3 regions of the Carboxydocella thermautotrophica DSM 16521 genome follow, and region 3 is predicted to be linked to each of the others. Evidence: riboswitches for the same ligand, from Rfam matches in the RefSeq annotation. Region 3 holds a riboswitch; each other region holds the start of a gene.
What was found. Region 3 has a riboswitch for S-adenosylmethionine ahead of B5D20_RS03600 (methionine ABC transporter ATP-binding protein). Riboswitches for the same ligand answer to the same signal wherever they lie in the genome.

Region 1: another riboswitch for S-adenosylmethionine. It lies ahead of B5D20_RS02070 (phenylacetate--CoA ligase family protein); the one in region 3 lies ahead of B5D20_RS03600 (methionine ABC transporter ATP-binding protein).
Region 2: another riboswitch for S-adenosylmethionine. It lies ahead of B5D20_RS06350 (homocysteine synthase); the one in region 3 lies ahead of B5D20_RS03600 (methionine ABC transporter ATP-binding protein).

Annotation. Positions count from the first base shown of each region.
Region 1 is NZ_FUXM01000003.1:69,446-76,455, forward strand. It holds gene B5D20_RS02035 (DUF881 domain-containing protein) at 1-188, shown strand, start outside; gene B5D20_RS02040 (DUF881 domain-containing protein) at 191-889, shown strand; gene B5D20_RS02045 (DUF1858 domain-containing protein) at 934-1,134, shown strand; gene sfsA (DNA/RNA nuclease SfsA) at 1,202-1,912, shown strand; gene B5D20_RS02055 (hypothetical protein) at 1,909-2,772, shown strand; gene B5D20_RS02060 (chromate transporter) at 2,766-3,311, shown strand; gene B5D20_RS02065 (uroporphyrinogen decarboxylase/cobalamine-independent methonine synthase family protein) at 3,314-4,363, shown strand; SAM riboswitch class I at 4,429-4,545, shown strand; gene B5D20_RS02070 (phenylacetate--CoA ligase family protein) at 4,621-5,544, shown strand; gene B5D20_RS02075 (methylenetetrahydrofolate reductase C-terminal domain-containing protein) at 5,528-5,773, shown strand; gene B5D20_RS02080 (methylenetetrahydrofolate reductase) at 5,786-6,664, shown strand; gene B5D20_RS02085 (histidinol-phosphatase HisJ family protein) at 6,654-7,010, shown strand, end outside.
Region 2 is NZ_FUXM01000012.1:24,328-31,337, reverse strand. It holds gene B5D20_RS06375 (HD-GYP domain-containing protein) at 1-210, opposite strand, end outside; gene B5D20_RS06370 (FprA family A-type flavoprotein) at 351-1,565, shown strand; gene B5D20_RS06365 (NAD(P)/FAD-dependent oxidoreductase) at 1,591-2,778, shown strand; gene rd (rubredoxin) at 2,798-2,956, shown strand; gene B5D20_RS06355 (SurA N-terminal domain-containing protein) at 3,012-3,575, shown strand; SAM riboswitch class I at 3,650-3,754, shown strand; gene B5D20_RS06350 (homocysteine synthase) at 3,820-5,106, shown strand; gene B5D20_RS06345 (DMT family transporter) at 5,116-5,559, opposite strand; gene B5D20_RS06340 (diguanylate cyclase) at 5,726-7,010, shown strand, end outside.
Region 3 is NZ_FUXM01000005.1:90,353-97,362, forward strand. It holds gene eam (glutamate 2,3-aminomutase) at 44-1,273, shown strand; SAM riboswitch class I at 1,344-1,450, shown strand; gene B5D20_RS03600 (methionine ABC transporter ATP-binding protein) at 1,514-2,542, shown strand; gene B5D20_RS03605 (methionine ABC transporter permease) at 2,532-3,191, shown strand; gene B5D20_RS03610 (MetQ/NlpA family ABC transporter substrate-binding protein) at 3,205-4,047, shown strand; gene pyrE (orotate phosphoribosyltransferase) at 4,081-4,662, opposite strand; gene pyrF (orotidine-5'-phosphate decarboxylase) at 4,656-5,393, opposite strand; gene B5D20_RS03625 (dihydroorotate dehydrogenase) at 5,393-6,322, opposite strand; gene B5D20_RS03630 (dihydroorotate dehydrogenase electron transfer subunit) at 6,315-7,010, opposite strand, start outside.

The sequences.
Region 1 (7,010 bases), on a different contig from region 3:
TTCAGGCTATCGGTGATCCCCGGGCCTTGCGCACTTCCCTGGATATTGATGCCCTGCCATTGCTGACCAACTTGCAGCGGGATTATGGCATCGGCCTGGATGTGCGGGAGGAAAAGGAAATCCGGCTGCCGCCCTATCAGAAGAAGGTGGATTTCAAGTACGCCCGGCCGGTGAGAGAGGGGGAATAAGGATGAGAACGGAAATCTGGGCCCGGGTGGCACTGGTGGCCCTCTGTCTGGGGATTTTGCTGGGAGTGGAAATCCGCACCGCCCGGGAAGTGAGGGAAATGGAGGCCAAATCCCAGGTGCGCTATCGTTCGATGCTGCAGCTGCTGGAAAAAGCTCAGACCAGACACCGGGAATTGGTTAAGGAAGTAAAGAAACTGAAAAAACGCATCAGCGATTTTGAACGGGGAGCGGTGGTGAGTGCCCGGACCCGGGAAATGATGGATGCAACCGAAAAAGCGCGGATGCTGGCAGGGGAAAAGGCAGTGGAAGGCCCGGGGATAGTGATTCAGATTGATGATCGGCAGGGGTCAACTACCATTATCTATTCCGGGGATTTGCAGGATTTTATCAATATACTCCGTTTTGCCGGAGCAGAGGCTATTGCCGTCAATGGCCAGCGAATTGTGGGCACTACCGCTGTTCATGAGGCCGGACAAAACCTGCTGATCAACAAGGTACCGGTGAACCGGCGGGAGGGGGTGCCCTATGAGATTATGGCTATTGGTCCCCCTGACCGGCTGGAAAGCTATATTAAAACTACCTACGGGCTGTGGAAAGACCTGGAGGCAGCGGGAGTGCGTCTGACTCTGACCCGCCAGGAAAGATTGTTGCTCCCTGCCTATAAAGGTGGCTATCTCTTCCGTTATGGCATTGCATTCTGAGTCTGCCTATGGTAGAATTTTTCTTGAAAGGAGGCATGGTTCAAATGAAAATCACTAAAGAAATGGGCATTGGTGAAGTAGTTGCCAAATATCCGCAAACTATCCCCGTATTTCAAGCTCATGGCATGGGTTGTTTTGGCTGCGCTGCGGCGCGTTTCGAAAATATCGAACAGGGTGCTCTTGCTCATGGCATAGACGTGGAAAAACTGATGCGGGATCTCAATGAAGCCGTTGAAAAGGCTTAATTAAAAGCAAGCGGCGGGAAAGAGGCGAAAGGCCTCTTTTCTTTTATAACAAAACGGAGTGGAAAAAATGGCTGTAACTGTATTCTGGTCGGAAAAACTGGCTACAGGCCGGTTTATCCGCCGCTTAAACCGCTTTGCTGTGGAAATAGCTACTGCAACAGCAGCCAGTTTGCGACTGCATTTGCCCAATTCCGGCCGGTTGCGGGAACTGCTGGTACCAGGTGCGGAGGTGCGCTGGCTACCCCGGCCTGAGCGGCAGGGAGTAACCGTCGGAGACCTGCTGCTGGTGGCGTACCAGGGGCGCTGGGTCTGCGTGGATGCCAGGGTACCCAATCAGCTGGCAGAAGCACTCCTGGGGCAGGGACTCTGGCCAGGCCCCTTGCCCTCCATCCAGAAACTGCGCCGGGAGGTAACGGCTGGTGAAAGCCGTTTTGACCTGGGCTGGCAGGGAAAAGAGGGGCAGGGGTTTCTGGAGGTCAAGTCAGTTACTCTGGTAGTAGAGGGAGAGGGACGCTTTCCCGATGCTCCGACGACCCGGGGAACCCGGCATCTCCAGCATCTGGCTGAACTGAGTCGACAGGGGTACTGGACCGGGGTGCTGTTTATCATCCAGAGGGATGATGCTCTCACTTTTGTCCCCAATCACGCAACCGACCCGGCTTTTGCCGCAGCATTAAGTAGCGCGGCTGGAGCTGGTGTGCATATCGCAGCTGCTCTCTGCCCGGTGGACGAAGACGGGATCGCTTTTCGGCAATGGCTGCCGGTGAGATTAGCATGAAAAAAGTGGTCAGCATCAGTCTGGGTAGTCCTGCCGGGGATTTTTGCTGGCAGGGCCGGATTGGTGATGAGTTCTTACAGGTGGAACGCCGGGGAGCAGGGGGAGATATTCAGCGGGCCGCTGCCTGGCTCAGGGAGCTGGATGGACAGGTAACTGCCCTGGCCCTGGGGGGAGTGAACCTGGCCTACCAGTTGCCAGGCCGGAGCTGGCCCCTGCCGGAAGGACAATTTCTGGCCCGTCAGGTCAGACAGACGCCGCTTTATGATGGCAGTGATTTTAAAGCGAGCTGGGACCAGCAGTTGATTCTGAGCCAGGCTGAAAAATGGCGGGGGAGCAGAGTGCTGCTGGCTTCTGCCCTGGACCGCCCCTGGCTGGCTCAGGCTCTGCTGACCAGCGGGGCAGACCTCTGGCTGGGGGATGCCTGGCTGGCCCTGGGTTTGCCTCTGCTTTTTCCCGGTCTCAAGGGTTTTCAGGTGCTGGCCCGGCTGACCATGCCTGGTTTAAGGCGGCTGCCCTTGCGTTATCTTTATCCCCAGCGGCAACAGCAGGAAGGGCAGCGACGCTGGCGGCCCCTGGGCCCGCGGACTTTTGACTGGCTGGCCGGGGATAGCCATTTGCTGCAAAAGGGAGCCGGACACTGGCCGCAGGCCCGGATCCTGGCCAGCACTGTCAGGCCCCGGGATTTAACGCCTTTTGCCGGGCGTTTATACTATCTTTACCCCTGTCTGGCACCTGGCCTCAGTCCGGGGGCCAATCTCTGGGAAGCCATCGCTTCTGCACTGAGCATGGATGGCATCGGATTCTGGCAAAAATATCACAGCTTTGCAGGCAAGTGCCTGGGGGAGGGCAAATTATGCTGACAATCTGGCAATTGTTTCTGGCTTTTTTTAAAGTAGGCATTTTCGGCTATGGTGGTGGCCCGGCAGCCATTCCGCTGGCCCAGCAGGAAGTGGTGGAAAATTACCACTGGATGAGCAAAGAGGAATTCACTGATATGCTGGCCATGGCCAATGCCCTGCCCGGACCTATTGCCACCAAGATGGCAGCTTATGTAGGTTATAAAATGGCCGGCTGGTGGGGGGCGGTTGTTGCTCTGGCTGGCGTAGTGGTGCCCACTGCCGTAGCGGTGGTGGCCCTGGGGGCTTTTTTCTGGCGTTATCGCCATCACCCGGGGATTGCAGGGATGTTGAAGGCGGTACGGCCCGTGGTGGTTGTGCTGCTGATTCAGACAGCCTGGGAAATGGGAGCAAATGCCTTTCCCGACCAGTTCACCTGGATAATTGCGGCTGCTTCCCTGCTGGCCCTGCTCTGGCTTAAAATCCACCCGGCCTGGGTGATTTCAGTTAGTATGGCCCTGGGTTTTTTTCTGCAAGTGGGACTTTTTAAGGAGGGACGGTAGTTATGGCAGTAAAAGTAACAGGAATCGGCAGTTTGCCCCATCAGGAGATTGAAGCAGGACTGGCATTAATCCAAAAATATATGGGAGACTGGCCGCACTGGCCGCAATTTCCCGCCCGGGGCTGGCAGGAGGAGTTTGTACCCCAGTATGTTTCCCCGCTCATCCAGCTGGGTCTGGTAGAAAAAAGAGGTACAAAACTGGTTTTTGCTACCGACGGGGAAGATTTTGCCCTGCGTCTGGCGGATTTCTACGAACTTTACCTGGCAGCTCAGGAGGGGGAGAGCAGGGCTCTGGCCGCTTTTGCCCTGCCGGAAGCAAGTGCCAGCGGCCTTTACGCCCTGGTCCGTTCCATTCAGGCTGGCAACTGGCAGGCCCAGGGAGTAAAAGGCCAGCTGAGTGGCCCCATTACCATCGGCTTTCAGCTCTTGCAACCCGATGGCCGGGCGGCTTACTATGATGAGCAGTTGCGGGACGTGATCCTGAAGGCCTGTGAAATGGGAGCCCGCTGGCAGACCCGTTTTTTGCGGGAAGAAACGGGGTTGCCGGTAATAGTCTCGGTGGATGATCCAGGTATCTATGCTCTGGGGCTATCCACCCACATTACCCTGACCCGGGAAGGCATCAAGGAGGATTTGACCACGGTTATGACTGCCATCAAGGCCGAGGGCGGAAGAACCGGTCTGCATTGCTGTGCCGGTACGGACTGGTCCATGGTGATGGAATGCCCGCTGGATATTCTCTTCTTTGATGCCTATGAATATCTTACCTCCTTGCTGGTACATATACCGGCTTTGCAGGCCTATTTCCAGCGAGGTGGGGAAGTGGCCTGGGGACTGGTACCCACTTCTCCCCGGATTGAGACTGAGACCGCAGAGTCCCTGCTGGCCCGCTGGCAGGAAGTGCTGGCAGCCCTGGAACAGCGAGGACTGGACCGGGAACTGGTGCTGCCCCGGAGCTGGCTGACTCCCAGCTGTGGCACAGGAACCCTGTCTGTGGCAGCAGCGGAAAAGGTTTACCATATAACAGCTGAGCTGGCGGAAAAAATTTTCTAAAACAGTTGACATTTTCCCCTGATCTGCATAAAATAGCTTTGTAAACAATTTCATAGGAATTCGTACTCTTATCCAGAGAGGTGGAGGGACTGGCCCGATGAAACCCGGCAACAGCCCATGCGTTGGGGACGACGGATGGGAAATGTGCCAATTCCTGCAGGTGTTTACCTGACAGATAAGAGGAAGAAGGCTATTTATGTCCTCTTCTGCTTATCTGCAGGAGAGGATTTTTTGTTTTCGGGAAAGGGGTGCAGACGATGAGAAAACAGAACCAATGGCAAAAAATTCAGGGGCTGCAACAGTTGCTGGCCAGAGAAACCTGCTGGTATGCTTACAGCCGCAGTGCCTGGTACCGGCAGCTCTGGGATCGCTGGCAACTCCATCCCAAGGACCTGACCGACTGGCAGGTATTTGGCCGCTGGCCCCAGGTGGAAATAGATGATTGGCCGGAAGGAATTCAGCTGACTGAAGAAGAATACTGGAATGGGTTGATCACCGTTACCGATGGCCGGGGTGGCCGCCGGCTGGTGCCCTATACCAGCAAGGACAAGGAACAGGGGATTGAGGCCTACCAGACTCTCTTTCAATTTGCCGGTATCGGCAAAGGGGATAAGGTGGTAATCTGCCCGCCCCTGCCGGGCCTGCTGGACTGGGCCGTTCCGGCCCTGGAACGGCTGGGAGCCTTACCGGTGTTGATTGAAGCCCGGGCTCTGGCCTCCACCCTGGTGGGCAAGGAACCCACCGTGCTGATCATGGGAAAGGAGCAACTGCCTTACCTCTATGGGCTGCCCCTGAAACGGCTGTTGCTGGTCTGGCTGGAAGGGGAAGAAGGGGGCCTGGCGGAGGCCATCCAGGAGGCGCGGCAAATCAGCAACGGGGAGGTAACGGCTCTGGTGCAGCCAGCCTGGTTGCCCTTCCCGGCAGCCATTACCTGTGAAAAGGGCAGTATCCACTGGTTGCATGAACATGTTCTGGCCCAGCAGTCTCCTGGCAACCGACTGCTGCTGACCAGCCTGCGCCTGCAGGCCTGGCCCCTGGTCCGATATGTCAGCCAGCTCAAAGGTATCTGGTCCACTTCCCCCTGTGCCTGTGGTCGGGATGATACTCCGGTGTTGATCAGCCTGGCTACCTGGGGCAAGGAAAAGAAAAGGGGGGGCCAGAGCAATGCCGCAGCCCGCTAAATCCTGTCAGCTTTGCCAGACCTGTCTCAAGCAGCAGACCTTTGACATTTGTCCGGTGCGAGCCTGTGCCAAAGGCTTGAACAGCGGGCCCTGTGGGGGCACCAGGCCGGGCGGCCAGTGCGAGGTGGGCAGCCGCCGCTGCGGCTGGGCCCTGATCTTTCAAAAAGCCAAAACCGCTGCAGTTGCTCTGCCAGCGAATGCGGGCATCAATTTGAAATTCTACGGATAAGGAGAGGTAGCCTTGTTGCAGCAAAAACTGGCTCAGGGGCGTCAGGTATTAACGGTTGAGTTGCCCCCGCCCCGGGGGATTGCTTTTCAGGAAGTGCTGGAGCTGGCCCTTGCTATCAAAGAGAAAGTTACAGCTTATAATATCACCGATAACCAGCGAGCGGTCATGCGCATGAGCCCGGTAGCAATGGCCGCTCTTTTGCTTCAGGCTGGCCTGGAACCTATTTGCCAGTTTACCTGCCGGGATCGCAACCGTTTGGCTCTGCAGTCGGAAATCCTGGGGGCAGCAGCTCTGGGTGTGCGCAATTTTTTGCTGCTAACCGGGGACCATACGCTGGTGGGGGACTGTCCTGGCGCCAAACCGGTTTTTGACCTGGATTCGGTCCAATTGCTGGCTGCTGCTGACAATTTGCGCCGGGGTTTTGCCTTAAACGGTGAACCCTTGCAGGGAGTACCGGATTTGTTTCTGGGGGCGGTGGTCAACCCGGCACCGGAACTCAGGGAAATGCAGATCTGGAAACTGCAGAAAAAAATCCGGGCCGGGGCAGCCTTTGTCCAGACCCAGGCCATCTATGACCCCGGCATCCTGGCGGATTTCCTGCAAGAGGCGGGGGAATTGGGCGTCCCCATCCTGGCCGGGGTGATACCACTGCGTTCCGCCCGGATGGCGCATTTTATGAATGCCAACATTCCCGGCATTCAGGTGCCCCCGGCTATGATCCGCGCCCTGGAAAAAGCAACAGATCCTCTGGCGGAGGGGCTGGCCATAACCGTTGAGCTCATCCGCGAGCTCAGAACCCTGGTGCCGGGTATCCACATCATGCCGGTCAATACCTTGCGGGCTTTGCCCACTTTGCTGGCCCGTCTGGAGGGAGAAGAACATGAAGGTTGATTATCACATTCACACCGCCCGCTGCGGCCATGCCAGCGGCAGGATGGAAGAATATGTAGAGGCAGCCCTGGCCCGTGGTTTTGCGGAAATAGGCTTTGCTGATCATCTGCCCATGTACTGGTTGCCGGAAGCCAAACGGGACCCGGAAATCGCCATGACCTTTGCCCAGTTACCCGGCTATGTGGCAGAGGTTAAGCAATTGCAACAAAAATATCCAGGTATCTCCATCCGCCTTGGCATAGAAGCTGACTACCTGCCGGGCTGTAAACCCCGGCTCCTGCAAGCTCTGGCCGGTTATGACTGGGACTATATCATCGGCTCGGTACACTTCCTGGATGACTGGGGC
Region 2 (7,010 bases), on a different contig from region 3:
GAGCTGAGCATTGACTTTGCCGATATCATGGAGCAGACCGCCATAAAAAACCAGGCGCAGGCGGTCAGGAGCAAGTCCCAGTTTTTCGCCGGTGCGTAAGGCCAGATAGGCTACCCGCTGGGCGTGCTCCAGTTTTTTGTTTTCCGCCAGGTCCAGGGCCAGGGAGAAGGTACTGATTAAAGTGAACAAAGATACTTTCCAGCTATCCATTTTTTTGCCACTCCTTTGCAGGTATTTGCTGCCTGATGAAGAATATCTTAACATAAAAACTTTTGACAATCTATGATTTTTGCTATATGATATAATTAATAATAATTCCTAATAAGACTAAAAACAAGGGGGTATTTTAAATGGACAGAGTTGGAGCGATCAAAATAAAAGAAGGGATTTACTGGGCAGGGGCCCTGAACCCGGATTTAAGGGTATTTGATATTGTGATGGAAACAGCCCATGGCACTACATATAACTCTTATGTTGTCAAAGGGGAAAAGATAGCGGTATTTGAAACTGTCAAGGAGCGCTTTTTCTCCGAATACCTGGCCCGGCTGAAAGAGGTAGTGAACCCTGCTGATATTGATTATATTATCGTTGACCATACTGAACCGGATCATGCTGGCAGCGTCTTTGCTCTGCTGGACCTGGCTCCTAATGCCAAAGTGGTGGGGTCCAAATCTGCTTTGCGCTTTCTGAAAGCCATTACCAACCGGGAATTTCCGTCGATTGAGGCCAAAGAGGGCATGACTATAGACCTGGGAGGGAAAACCTTGCAGTTTATTATGGCCCCCTTCCTGCACTGGCCGGATTCTATGTATACCTACATTCCCGAGGATAAAGTGCTGATCACCTGTGATAGTTTTGGCAGCCATTACAGCAGCCCTATGATTTTCGATGACCTGGTCGGGGATTTCAGTTCTGACCTGCGTTATTACTATGATGTAATCATGAGTCCTTTCGCCAGTTACGTGCTGGAGGCCATCAATAAAATCCGCAATTTGCCCATAGATGTATTCTGCCCGGGACATGGTCCTGTTCTGCGCAGCAAGGGCTGGGAAATTGTTGACCTCTATGAACAGTGGAGCAAGCAATTGCTGGCAGAGCAGCACCAGGGTCCGGTGTTGATCGCCTATATTTCAGCTTATGGCTACACCAAGGCGATGGCTGCAGAGATCGCCCGGGGGATTGCCAGTGTCAATAGCTGTGAAGTAGAAGTGGTGGATATTACCGAAATACCGCTGAGCGAGTTGAAGACAAAAATAGAACGAGCCCGGGCTTTTCTGGTCGGCTCCCCTACCATTAACAGGGATGCTGTCAAACCCGCCTGGGATTTGCTCTCGGTGGTATGTCCCATCAAGAATAAAAACAAACCTGTTGCCGCCTTCGGTTCCTATGGCTGGAGCGGGGAGGCAACCAGAATGCTGGAGGAACGGATGAGTGCCCTGGGCCTTAAGGTAGTGCAACCGGCATTGCGGGTCAACTTTAAACCCAGTGAGAAGGAGCTCAGGGATTGTTTTGAGTTCGGGGTGGCCTTTGCTCAAAGCCTGGGCAAAGATGAAACCGGTCGTTAGAGGAGACAGGAAAGGGGTATGGCCTATGGCAATAGTAATTTTGGGCGGCGGGGTAGCTGCTGTCAGTGCCATAGAAGGCATTCGCCAGCAGGATAAGGAGCAACCGGTTACGCTGGTAGCAGCGGAGAAGTACCCACCTTATTACCGCTTGCGCCTTTCCTTTCTGCTGGGCCAGGAGTTTGAGGTGGAAAAGTTTTTGTTAAAACCTCCGGCCTGGTATCAGGAAATGGGTGTGGAGCTAAGGCTGGGAATAAAGGCGGAAAGGATTGATCCCGCTTCCCGTCAGGTGCGGTTAGAAGACGGAAGTGTCCTTTCCTATTCATCCCTGATTATAGCCACCGGAAGCCGGGCCTTTTTGCCGCCGGTACCGGGCAATCAGCTGGCAGGAGTTTTTACCCTGCGCACCGCTGAGGATGCCCAACGAATCAATGAATTCGCCCGGCCAGGCCAAAAAGGGATCATCATCGGAGGGGGACCGCTGGGGCTGGAAGCGGCCTGGACTCTCAGTCAGCGCGGTATTCAGGTGGCGGTATTAGAACACAATCAGCGTTTGTTGCCTCGCCAGGTGGATGAAAAAGCTTCAGCCTACCTCCACCGGGCTGCCCAGAGAGCGGGGATTGAACTGGTGCTGGCTGCCCAGGCCCAGGCCATTACCGGCACGGAAAAAGTAGAAGCTTTGCAACTGGCCGATGGCCGACAGCTGCCGGCGGATTTTATTCTCTTTTCCACCGGAGTACGGCCCAATCTGGAAATAGCCCAGGCTGCCGGACTTGCCTGTCAGCGGGGGATTGTGGTCGACCGGTATCTTCGCACTTCCCAGGACCAAATCTGGGCTTGCGGGGACGTGGCGGAATACAATGGCCAGGTCTGGGGGCTGTGGCCAGTGGCTCAGGCTCAGGGGCGGGTAGCCGGGATGAATGCTGCTGGCGCTGAGGAAAAATATGTAGAGGTGCCGCCGCCATCGATTCTTAAAGTCATGGGCACATCCGTCTTCTCCATAGGCAACTGGGCTGAGAGTGGTAGCCAGAAAGTCAAGGCAGACGAAGAGGGTTTTTATTGCAAATTGTGTTTCCAGGGCCGTCAGCTCACTGGTGCCATAGTCATTGGAGATGAGGGCCTGGCCCGGCAGTTAAAACGGGCGGTGGAAAAAGGCATGGAAACGGACCCGGAAGCAGATTTTTCCCGGATTCTGGCGGATCTGGGACAGGGATAAAAAGAAAGGAGATGTTCTTATGGAAAAATACGTCTGTGTTATTTGCGGCTATGTCTATGACCCGGCAGTTGGGGATACGGATAATGGGATTGCTCCTGGCACTCCTTTTGAAGCTCTGCCGGCAGACTGGGTTTGCCCCATGTGTGGCGCTGGCAAGGAAGATTTCGAAAAAGAGTAAGGCTTTTGGCCCCGGGAAAGCCCGGGGCCTTTCTGGCAAGGAGGATTAGATTAGCATGCGCAAGCTATTGTTGCTTGTAATCGTATTGCTGGTCATCATTACTGGCTGTGCCAGACAGACTACCCCTCCTCCGCAGCTGGATAATAAAACGGCGGCCATAGTGAACGGCGAAAAGATCAGCACCGTTGACTTTGAACGCCGGGTAGAAAAGAAAAAGTTTGTCCTCACGGCTCAGGGCACGGATTTTAACGGGCCCAGCCGGGAGCATGCCCTGACCATGCTCCGGGAAGAGGTAATCGCTGACCTGGTCAGGGAAACTTTATTAATGCAGGAGGCGACCAGACTAAAGCTGATAGCTACTGATGCGGAAGTAGAGGCGGTTATCAAGGAAATCCGGGCCAATTTTCCCGATGAGGCCACCTTCCAGGCTACAATTCAGGCCCGGGGGCTGACAGTGGAGGCGATGCACAAATATAACCGGCTCCAGCTGACACGACAGAAGCTGGTGCAATACTGGGGCGGGGAGGATAAACTGCAGGAAAGGTTGGCAGAGGTGGAAAAAAAGGCGAAGATCCGTATTAATGATCAGGTAGTGGAACGGATATTGCAAGAAATTTAAATATAATTCCCACTAACTATATTGACATACTCAGATATACATGCTATTGTTATACTACACAAATAAATAGGCGACTCTTATCGCGAGTGGTGGAGGGACTGGCCCGATGAAGCCCGGCAACAGCCGCCTGAAGGCGGAAATGTGCCAAATCCTGCAGGCAAAAGCCTGAGAGATGAGAGGGAAGCATGGTTATGCCAGGCGCCTCTCGGGCGCTTTTAATTTTTTCAAGAAAGGGGAAAGGATAATGAACAAAAAACCAGGCTTTGACACGATTGCACTTCATGGCGGGCAACAACCTGATCCTGCTACTGGAGCCAGGGCTGTGCCCATTTATCAGACTACATCCTATTGCTTCCGTGATTCCCAGCATGCGGCCGACCTGTTTGCCCTGAAGGAAGCGGGCAATATTTATACCCGGATTATGAATCCCACTACTGATGTGTTTGAACAGCGGATGGCCCAGCTGGAAGGAGGAGTAGGGGCACTGGCTGTTTCCTCCGGTCAGGCGGCTATCACTTTCTCCATCCTTAACCTGGCCCAGGCCGGTGATGAAATCGTAGCTTCCAGCAGTCTTTATGGCGGGACCTATAACCTGTTTGCCCACACCCTCCCTAAACTGGGGATCAAGGTGATTTTCGTCGACTCCCGGGATCCGGAAAATTACCGACAGGCTATTACCCCTAAGACCAAAGCCCTTTATGGAGAACTGATCGGGAACCCGCGCCTGGATGTGCTGGATATAGAAAGGGTGGCGGAAATCGCCCATGAAAACGGGATTCCCCTGATTGTGGACAACACCCTGGGGACGCCTTACCTCTGCCGGCCCATAGAACATGGAGCGGATATAGTGGTCCATTCGGCCACCAAGTTTATCGGAGGCCATGGGACTTCTATTGGCGGGGTCATTATTGACGGGGGCAAATTTGACTGGTCGGCCAGTGGTAAATTCCCCGGTCTGACTGAACCCGATCCCAGCTACCACGGGATGAAATACCATGAAGCCCTGGGGCCGCTGGCTTATATCGTTAAGGCCAGAGTGCAGTTGTTGCGGGATCTGGGTTCCTGCTTGAGTCCCTTCAACAGCTTCCTTTTCCTGCAGGGTCTGGAAACCCTGTCCCTGCGCATGGAGCGGCATAGCAGCAATGCCCTGCAAGTAGCCCGCTGGTTGGAACAGCATCCCCTGGTAGAATGGGTTAACTATCCTGGTTTGGCAAGCAGCCCGGAATACGCCAGGGCACAAAAATACCTGCCCCGAGGCCAGGGAGCTATCCTGACCTTTGGCATTAAGGGCGGTCTGGAGGCAGGCCGGAAATTTATCGATAGCCTTGAATTATTCTCCCATCTGGCCAATGTAGGGGATGCCAAATCCCTGGTCATTCATCCGGCCTCTACCACCCACCAGCAATTAACTCCGGAACAGCAATTGACAACCGGGGTAACGGAAGAAATGATCCGCCTCTCCATTGGTTTGGAAGATGTCAATGACCTGATCGCTGACCTGGATCAGGCCCTGCAAAAAGCCCAGGCCTAAGGCCTGGACTTATTTTTGCAGTAATAGACGGGCACCGATAACCAGGAGCAATAGACCGGCCAGGTGGGTCCAGTGGGGCTGTTTGGGCGTAAGACCGGCCAGGCCCAGATAATCCAGCAAGGCGGCGGTGCTGACCTGGCCGACGATAATTGCTGTAGTTGCGGAAATGGCCCCCAGGCGGCTAATGCCCAGCACGACGGTAGCAATAATGGCTACATTGATAAAACCCCCCAGATAGGCATACCAGGGGACTGTACTGATTTTCCCCCAGGTTGGAAAACCGGTACCGGTAAAAATCAGCACCGCCCCCACTCCCGCCAGTCCCAGCAAATGTACCAGCAGGGTGGCAGGCCAGAGGCCGAGGTTTTTGTTGAGCAGGGTGTTAAGTACCCCTTGTACAGCCATCAGGGACCCGGCTGCCACCGGAATCAACAGTGCAGTCCAATTGCTCATTATCTCCCCTCCCGTGTCGAAAAAGATAATTACATTTATTATTCTGGCTATTAATGTAATGTTTTATGTAAAAAGAGGATTTTTTTGCAGCAGGGAGAATACAAATAAATTATTAGATAGCAGGCAGAATAACTCGGGCTCATGGCGGAGAAAGGGGCTTGGGGAGATGAAACTGAATCTGAGGACCAGGTTAACGCTGATTCTAGCGGTGCTTGTCTTCTTTTCCTGTGGTCTGACGGGCTGGCTGGCGGTCTATCGGGCTAAATCAGTGATTGAAGACGAAATGCTGGACCAGGTTAAACGGATATCCTTGCATTTGGACAAAAAAATAGAAGGGGATTTTGAAATGATCATGGCCCGCCTGGGAGTAATTAATGCTGCCGAAGGGACCAAGTGGCAGGAACTCAAGGCGGAATTGCAACGGCTGGTCACTGCTGAGCTGGTAGGCAGCGCAGATGAGATGGGAGCAGCCTACCATGTGGAAGGTCGGGACTGGCTGGTGGCGGTAAAGGAACCGCCGGGCGGAGAACTGTTTTTGCGCCAGTTATTGCGCAGGGTACATCAGCTGGAAAACAAAAACATCTGGGAAGAACACCTTTTTACTGAAAATGGTGTACAGATGATTGTGCGTCCCCTGATCCGTAATGACCAGATAATTGGTCATGTCTTTGTCTGGCGAACTATTGAACCAATTGAAAATCTGATCGATAAACTGAAAACCGAAATTTTACTGGTTTTTATTTTAACCTTTGTTATGGGCCTGGCCGGGGTTTTCTGGTTATCCCGGGCCCTGCTGACAGATGTAGACAAAATCAAGGAAGGGATTCAGAGGTTGAAATTTGATTTGCATTCTCCTCTGCCCAAAGTAGGAAGTGAGCTGGAGGAGATTGCGGCTGCTATTGAAACCCTGTCGGTTTCCCTCCTGAACTTGCAGGAAGCCAGCAAGGGGCTGGTGGCTTCCCGCTATCTGGACGAAACCCTGCAACGAGGCCTGGAAATGATAGAAAGAGTATTCGGGGCCAAATATGCCGCTATTTTCCTGTATGATGAAAAGGCTGATGAGCTGAGCATTAAAGCATCCATTGGCTTAAGCCGGGAATATGTCAAAACCGTAAGGATGAAAAAAGGGGAAGGTTATAGCGGCAGGGTCATGTTGACCGATTTGCCATCTGCAACCGATGATTTGCGCAGGGATGAACGCACTGTCTGGGTGCAGATGGTACGCTTTGAAGGGATCGTTTCCCTGCTGGTGGTACCTTTAAGGGGCAAGGGGGGGCTGCTGGGAACCATTGAGGTCTATACCAAACATAAACACACTTTTACCCCCAGTGAGATCAGTCTGCTTTCATCTCTGGCCCACCAGATCGGGTTATCGGTGGAAAATGCCATGCTCTTTGAGGAAATGCAAACCAGAGCAATTACCGACCGTTTAACTGGTTTATATAACCAGA
Region 3 (7,010 bases):
TTTATTTTACATTTTTTACATTTTTAGAAGAGGAGGGATAATTATGTTACAGCTGGATACCAGGTTGTCCATTTCCCTGTCCAGAGCCAGTGAGCTAAAGGATACCATCCAGGATTATCTGAAAATAAAAGACCATATTCCAACCGGGTTCACTACTTTTGAACAATTCCTTCAGCAAAAGGAACGTATCCTGACAGCATTTCAAGCTTCAGAACATAACTGGCAGGACTGGAAATGGCAAATCAGTAACCGTATTACTACAGCGGAGCAACTGGCGCAATTTATTCCTTTATCCGAAAAAAAGATAGCTGATTTAAACACCATTGGAAAAAGGTTTCGCTGGGCCATTTCACCATATTACCTGGCTGTAATGGACTGGAACAACCCCGATGATCCGGTGCGTCTGCAAGCCATCCCTCAAATCCAGGAACTGCAGGATGAAAAAGGAGAACTTGATCCCATGGGTGAAGAATACTCTTCCCCTGCTCCCGGCATTACCAGGCGTTATCCTGATCGATTAATTATCAATGTTACCAACCAGTGTGCCATGTACTGCCGGCATTGCCAGCGAAGACGCAATATCGGTACAATCGATCGCCATCTGGCCCTGGATCAGCTGGAACAGGCCCTGGATTACATTCGGAAAAACCCGGAAATCCGGGATGTGCTGATTACCGGCGGTGATGCCCTGTTGCTTTCCGATTCCCGTCTGGACTGGTTATTAACCGAGCTGGATCGGATTCCCCATGTGGAAATCAAGCGCATCGGCACCAGGGCACTGGTAACCCTGCCCCAGCGCATTACTCCAGAGCTGGCCGCTATATTAGAAAAGCATCCGCCTATATATATAAATACCCAGTTCAACCATCCCCGAGAGGTCACCCCTGAAGCTAAACAGGCCATTGACCGCCTGATTAAGGCCGGAGTGGTGCTGGGCAACCAGGCCGTGTTATTAAGGGGTATTAATGATAATCCTCATGTCATGAAAAAGCTGAACCAGGAGTTACTCAAGGTTCGAATCCGTCCCTATTATATCTTCCATCCCAAAAAAGTACTGGGTACAGCTCACTTCAGTGTCCCCATTACCACAGGAATAAAAATTATTGACCAATTGCGAGGCCAAACATCTGGCCTGGCAGTTCCCCAGTATATCGTAAACGCACCAGGTGGTCTTGGTAAAATCCCCGTTAGTCCTGACTACGCTAAAGTAATAGCCAAAGATCATGCCATTTTACGTACCTGGGAAAATAAATTAATAAAAATTGAGTTTTAACTCTTGACACTTCCTGTAATACCTGATAATTTATTTATCGTTGGCTTACGATAAACGCATAGGGATAAGACTCTTATCCAGAGAGGTGGAGGGACTGGCCCGATGAAACCCGGCAACAGCCGTCTATGAGACGGAAATGTGCCAATTCCTGCAGGCAAACTGCCTGAGAGATAAGAGAGGTAACCTGTATAAAAAGGCACCTCTCGGGTGCCTTTAATTTTTAGCACAGGAGAGGTAGCAATGATCAGAATTACTGAACTAAGTAAAGTTTTTCAAGGCCCCAATGGACCGGTACAGGCCCTGAAAAATATTAACCTGTCTGTATCCAAAGGGGAAATCGCCGGCATCATCGGTTACAGCGGTGCCGGCAAAAGTACACTCATCCGCTGTGTCAACCTGCTGGAAACTCCGACTTCAGGTACCATTGTCGTCGATGGACAGGAGATTACCAGCTTGCGGGGTGAACAGCTGCGCCAGGCCCGGCGCAAAATGGGCATGATTTTTCAGCATTTTAACTTACTTTCTTCTCGTACCGTGCGGGAAAATATCGCCTTCCCCCTGGAAATCGCCGGTGTACCCCGGGCGGAAATCAAAAAGCGCGTCGATGAATTGCTGGAGCTGGTTGGCTTGACCGATCGGGCCGACAACTATCCGGCCCAGCTCAGTGGAGGCCAAAAACAGCGGGTTGGCATCGCCAGGGCTCTGGCCAGCAATCCCAGTGTCCTGTTATGCGATGAGGCAACCTCAGCCTTAGACCCTGCCACCACCCGGTCTATCCTGCAATTATTGCTGGATATCAATCAGCAGCTGGGACTGACCATTTTACTTATCACCCATGAAATGGATGTGATCAAGGAAATCTGTGATACCGTCTATGTCATGGAAGCTGGAGAAATTATCGAATCCGGCCCGGTACTGGATGTGTTTGCCCACCCCACCCGGGAGACCACCAGAGCCTTTATCGAAAGCCTGTATCAGCTGGACCTGCCATCAGACTTCTACCGGCAGATTGTCCACCGGCCCGGTTTTCACCGCCTGGTTCGGCTTGTCTTTACCGGCGTCAATGCCGCTGAACCGATAGTGGCCACCCTGGGGCAAAAATTCGCTGTAACAGTAAATATCATGGCCGGCAATATCGACTATATCAAGGGACAACCCCTGGGCATCCTGACTCTGGACATCAGCGGTGACTCCCTGGAAGTGGAAAAGGCCCTTAGCTACTTACACACAACCGGGCTAAAGGTGGAGGTGCTGGAATATGAGTTCTAATGAATTGCAACTGCTCTGGGTAGGCCTGGGGGAAACCCTGTATATGACCGGCATCGCTATGGTACTATCCTATATCTTTGGTTTGCCCTTGGGAGTAATCCTGGTAACAACTGAAAAAGGACACATCTGGGAAAGCCCTCTCCTCAACCGGACTCTGGGAGCTATCGTCAATGCCACCCGCTCCATCCCTTTTATTATCCTGCTGGTGGCAGTTATCCCTCTGACCCGGTTACTGGTGGGAACATCTATTGGCACTACTGCTGCCACAGTGCCCCTGGTCATTGGTGCTGTTCCTTTTGTCGGCCGGATGGTCGAAACATCTCTCAAAGAAGTGGACCGCGGCCTGGTGGAAGCAGCTTTAGCCATGGGAGCAACCCCGCTCCAGATAATTTTTAAAGTCCTGTTGCCAGAATCCATCCCTTCACTGATTCTGGGTGCCACCATTACAGCCATTACCCTCATCGGTTATTCAGCCATGGCTGGTTTTGTCGGCGGCGGCGGTCTGGGAGACCTGGCGGTCAAATACGGATATTATCGCTATAAGACCGAGATCATGCTGGCCACCATCGCGGTGCTGGTTATTCTGGTCCAAGTCATTCAAAGTTTTGGCAACTATCTTGCCAAGCTATACAATAAAAAACATAAATAAGGAGGTAACAAAAATGTTCAAACGCAAAGCTCTGACTCTCATCACCGGTCTGGCCCTGCTGGCAGGATTAATCAGCGGCTGTGGCGGCCAGCAGGAAAAGGCAGCTGAACAACCCGCTGCCAAAGAAACAGTAGTACTTAAAGTAGGTGCCACCCCCGTTCCCCACAAGGAAATTCTGGAAGCAGCCAAGCCGCTGCTGGAGAAAAAAGGCATCAAGCTGGAAATTGTGGAGTTTACTGACTACATCTTGCCTAACAAAGCCCTGGCTAATGGTGAATTGGATGCCAATTACTTCCAGCACGTCCCCTATCTGGAGGACTTCAGTAAGGAAAACAAGCTGGATCTGACTTATACCGTCAAAGTTCACTTCGAGCCGATGGGTATCTACCCCGGTAAAGTCAAAGACCTGGCTCAACTGCCGGAAAAGGCCAAAATCGCAGTGCCCAATGACCCCACCAATGAAGCCCGGGCTCTGCTCCTGCTGGAAAAGGCCGGTCTGATCAAAGTCAAGCCCGGAGTAGGCTTAAAGGCCACCAAACAGGACATTATCGAAAACCCCAAACAGCTGGAAATCCAGGAACTGGATGCCGCCCAGATTCCCCGTTCCCTGCCTGATGTGGATCTGGCAGTCATCAATGGTAACTATGCTGTCGAGGCCGGTTTGAACGCCGGTAAGGATGCCCTGGTTTCTGAAGACAAAAACAGTGAGGCTGCCCAAACCTTTGGCAATATTATCGCTGTTCGTAAAGGAGACGAGAACAAGGAAGCTATCAAGGCTCTGGGTGAAGTCCTGCTCAGCCCGGAAATCAAGAAATTCATTGAAGAGAAGTATCAGGGAGCAGTTCTGCCCCTGTAAAGGAAAAGAGGTCCCAAATCCGGGACCTCTCTCTCATTTTAAACCCCGCGAACCCGGTTTGACTGCCGGTTCCCCGGCCTGGCAAAGGGGACAGACTTCCGGTTCCCAGGCCACTGCTGCCACAGTTAGTGCCTTGTAGAGGGGTACGCCAAAATCAGCCCTGCCGTTACTGCGGTCCACCAGAACGGCTACCCCTACCACTTCTCCTCCTGCCGCTTTGACCACATCAATAACCTCTTGAACAGAACCGCCGGTGGTGATAACATCTTCTACCACCAGCACCCGTTCTCCCGGCCTGATGCTGAAATTGCGGCGCAACCGCATTTTCCCCTCTTCCCGTTCCGTGAACAGAGCCCGTTTGCCCAGCTGCCGTCCGATTTCATAAGCTACGATCACTCCACCCATAGCCGGTCCTACTACCACATCTATTTCCGGTTCTTCCCCCAGTTGTTCCACCAGACTGGCACAGATCATGCGGGTATATTCAGGGTATTGTAAAACCTGGGCGCATTGCAGGTAGCGGTCACTGTGTTTTCCTGAGGTCAGCAAAAAATGTCCCTGCAGTAAAGCACCACATTTCTCGAAAATGGCAATCACATCAGCCTGACTTAACATCTCATCTTACCTCCCTCTGCTAGAACCTCAGCCATTTCCTCTGCCACCCGGCGTGCTGCCTCGCGAGGATCAGCACTGCCGGTAATCGGCCGTCCTACCACCAGATAATGGGCCCCTGCCCGCAGAGCCTGGGCCGGGGTCATGATGCGCTGCTGGTCCCCTGCTGCCGCCCAAAGAGGACGGATGCCGGGGATAACAGTAACGAACTCAGGGCCACAGGCTTGCTGTATTAAAGGCAGTTCCCGGGAAGAAGCTACCACGCCATCCAGGCCGCATTGCCTGGCCAGGCGGGCCCAGGCCTGGACGCGCTGGCCGATTTCCTCTTTTTGCCCCAGAGTGGCTTCCCATTCGCTCTGGCTAAAACTGGTCAGGACGGTAACCGCCAGCAACAGTGGCCGCTTGCCTGCTACTGCACCGGCCTGAGCCCCGGCCAGAGCTGCTTTCAGCATGATTGGTCCCCCGGCGGCATGGACATTGAACATCTCCACCCCATAGCTGGCCAGAACCCGGCTGGCCTGTTCCACAGTATTGGGAATATCATGCAGTTTCAGGTCGAGAAAGACTCTGAGGTTATTCTGGCGAAACCAGCTGAGCAACTCAGGGCCACAGCTATAATAAAGCTGCATCCCCACTTTGTACATACCTACATAGTCGGCAGTGAGGCTGACCAGGCGCTGGGCTTCCGCCAGTGTATCTACATCCAGGGCCAGAATCAGTTTTTCCACGGCCATTATTCCTCCTTCCTGTGGGCGGCCCCGATGAGTTCACCCAAATCCCTGACCCCTTCCCGGCGGCAGAACTCCTCGATTTCCGCCAGGATCCGCCAGGGAGCCCGGGGGTCCACCAGGGTAGCAGTACCGATGCTGACCGCACTGGCACCGGCCAGGAAAAATTCGATGGCATCCTCCCCGCTCATAATACCTCCGCCACCGAGCAGAGGCATTTCCGGTAAAGCCTGATGAACCTGCCAGACACAGCGCAAAGCCACCGGCTTGATGGCCGGTCCGGCCAGACCCCCAAAAATATTGGCCAGTACCGGCCGTCGGCGCCGGATATCAATGGCCATTCCCTGCAAGGTATTGATCAGGGAAAGGGCATCAGCCCCTGCTTCAGCAGCAGCCCGGGCTAGAGCCACGATGTCCGTTACATTGGGGGTAAGTTTGATTATCACCGGTTTGGTGGTATGGGCTTTAACCGTTCTGGTTACCTCGGCCAGGGCTTCAGCCTGGGTGCCGAACATAATGCCCCCCTGTTTGACATTGGGACAACTGACATTGACTTCAATAGCTGCAATCACCGCTTCTCCCTCCAGGCGGGCAGCCAGCTCCCCGTACTCCTCTACTGTATTGCCGGAAATATTGGCCAGAAAAGAGCATTGAAAAGCAGTGAGCCGAGGCAGGACATCCCGGCACAATCCTTCTATCCCCGGGTTTTCCAGTCCGATAGCGTTGAGAACCCCGGCCGGTGTTTCTGCCAGACGGGGAGTTGGATTGCCTGCTCTGGGAGTAAGGGTAGTGCCTTTCAGGATTACTCCCCCCAGCTGGTTCAAATCTCCGAAAGGAGTGAGTTCCAGCCCGAAGCCGCAGGTACCGGAAGCTGTCAGTACCGGATTGGCCAGCTGCAAAGCCCCCAGGCTGGTAGTGAGGTTGGGCTCAGTCATTCAGCACCACCTCCTCGATGGCAAAGACCGGCCCTTCCTTACAGACCTTTTTGCCACCACAGTCACAGCCCAGGCAGATGCCAATGCCACAGGCCATAGTCTCTTCCAGGGAAACCTGTCCGGCCATACCATATTGCCGGGCTAGTTTAACTACCGCTTTAAGCATGGGCAAAGGACCACAGGCATAGAGATAGTCCGGCCTTTCCCGTTCTAGATAAACTGCCAGCTCCTCGGTAACCAGGCCCTGCCGACCGACGGAACCATCTTCAGTGCTAATATGTACCGGAATGCCCAGAGCAGCGATGGGTTCCACCCCTACCAGATGGGCCTCGCTTCTGGCGCCGGTGAAAAAGCGGCTTTCCAGCTCAAACTGGGCCAGCACCTGGGCAATGGGCAGCAATGGAGCATTGCCAATTCCTCCTCCCACCAGCACTGCCTTGTTAACCTCAGGAGGCAGACGAAAGCCCCGGCCTAGCGGGCCCAGCAGGCTTAAAGTTTCCCCGGGTCTACGCTGCCATAACCAGGTTGTTCCCTTACCCCGTAGCTGGTAGAGCAGCTGGATCTGCCCATCATCGGCGAGGATATTATGCAAGCTCAAGGGCCGGCGCAGCAGGGGATCCAGACTCCCCTGCTCCCGGCAAGCTACCATGACAAATTGTCCCGGTTTGGCATACATGGCGATTTCCGG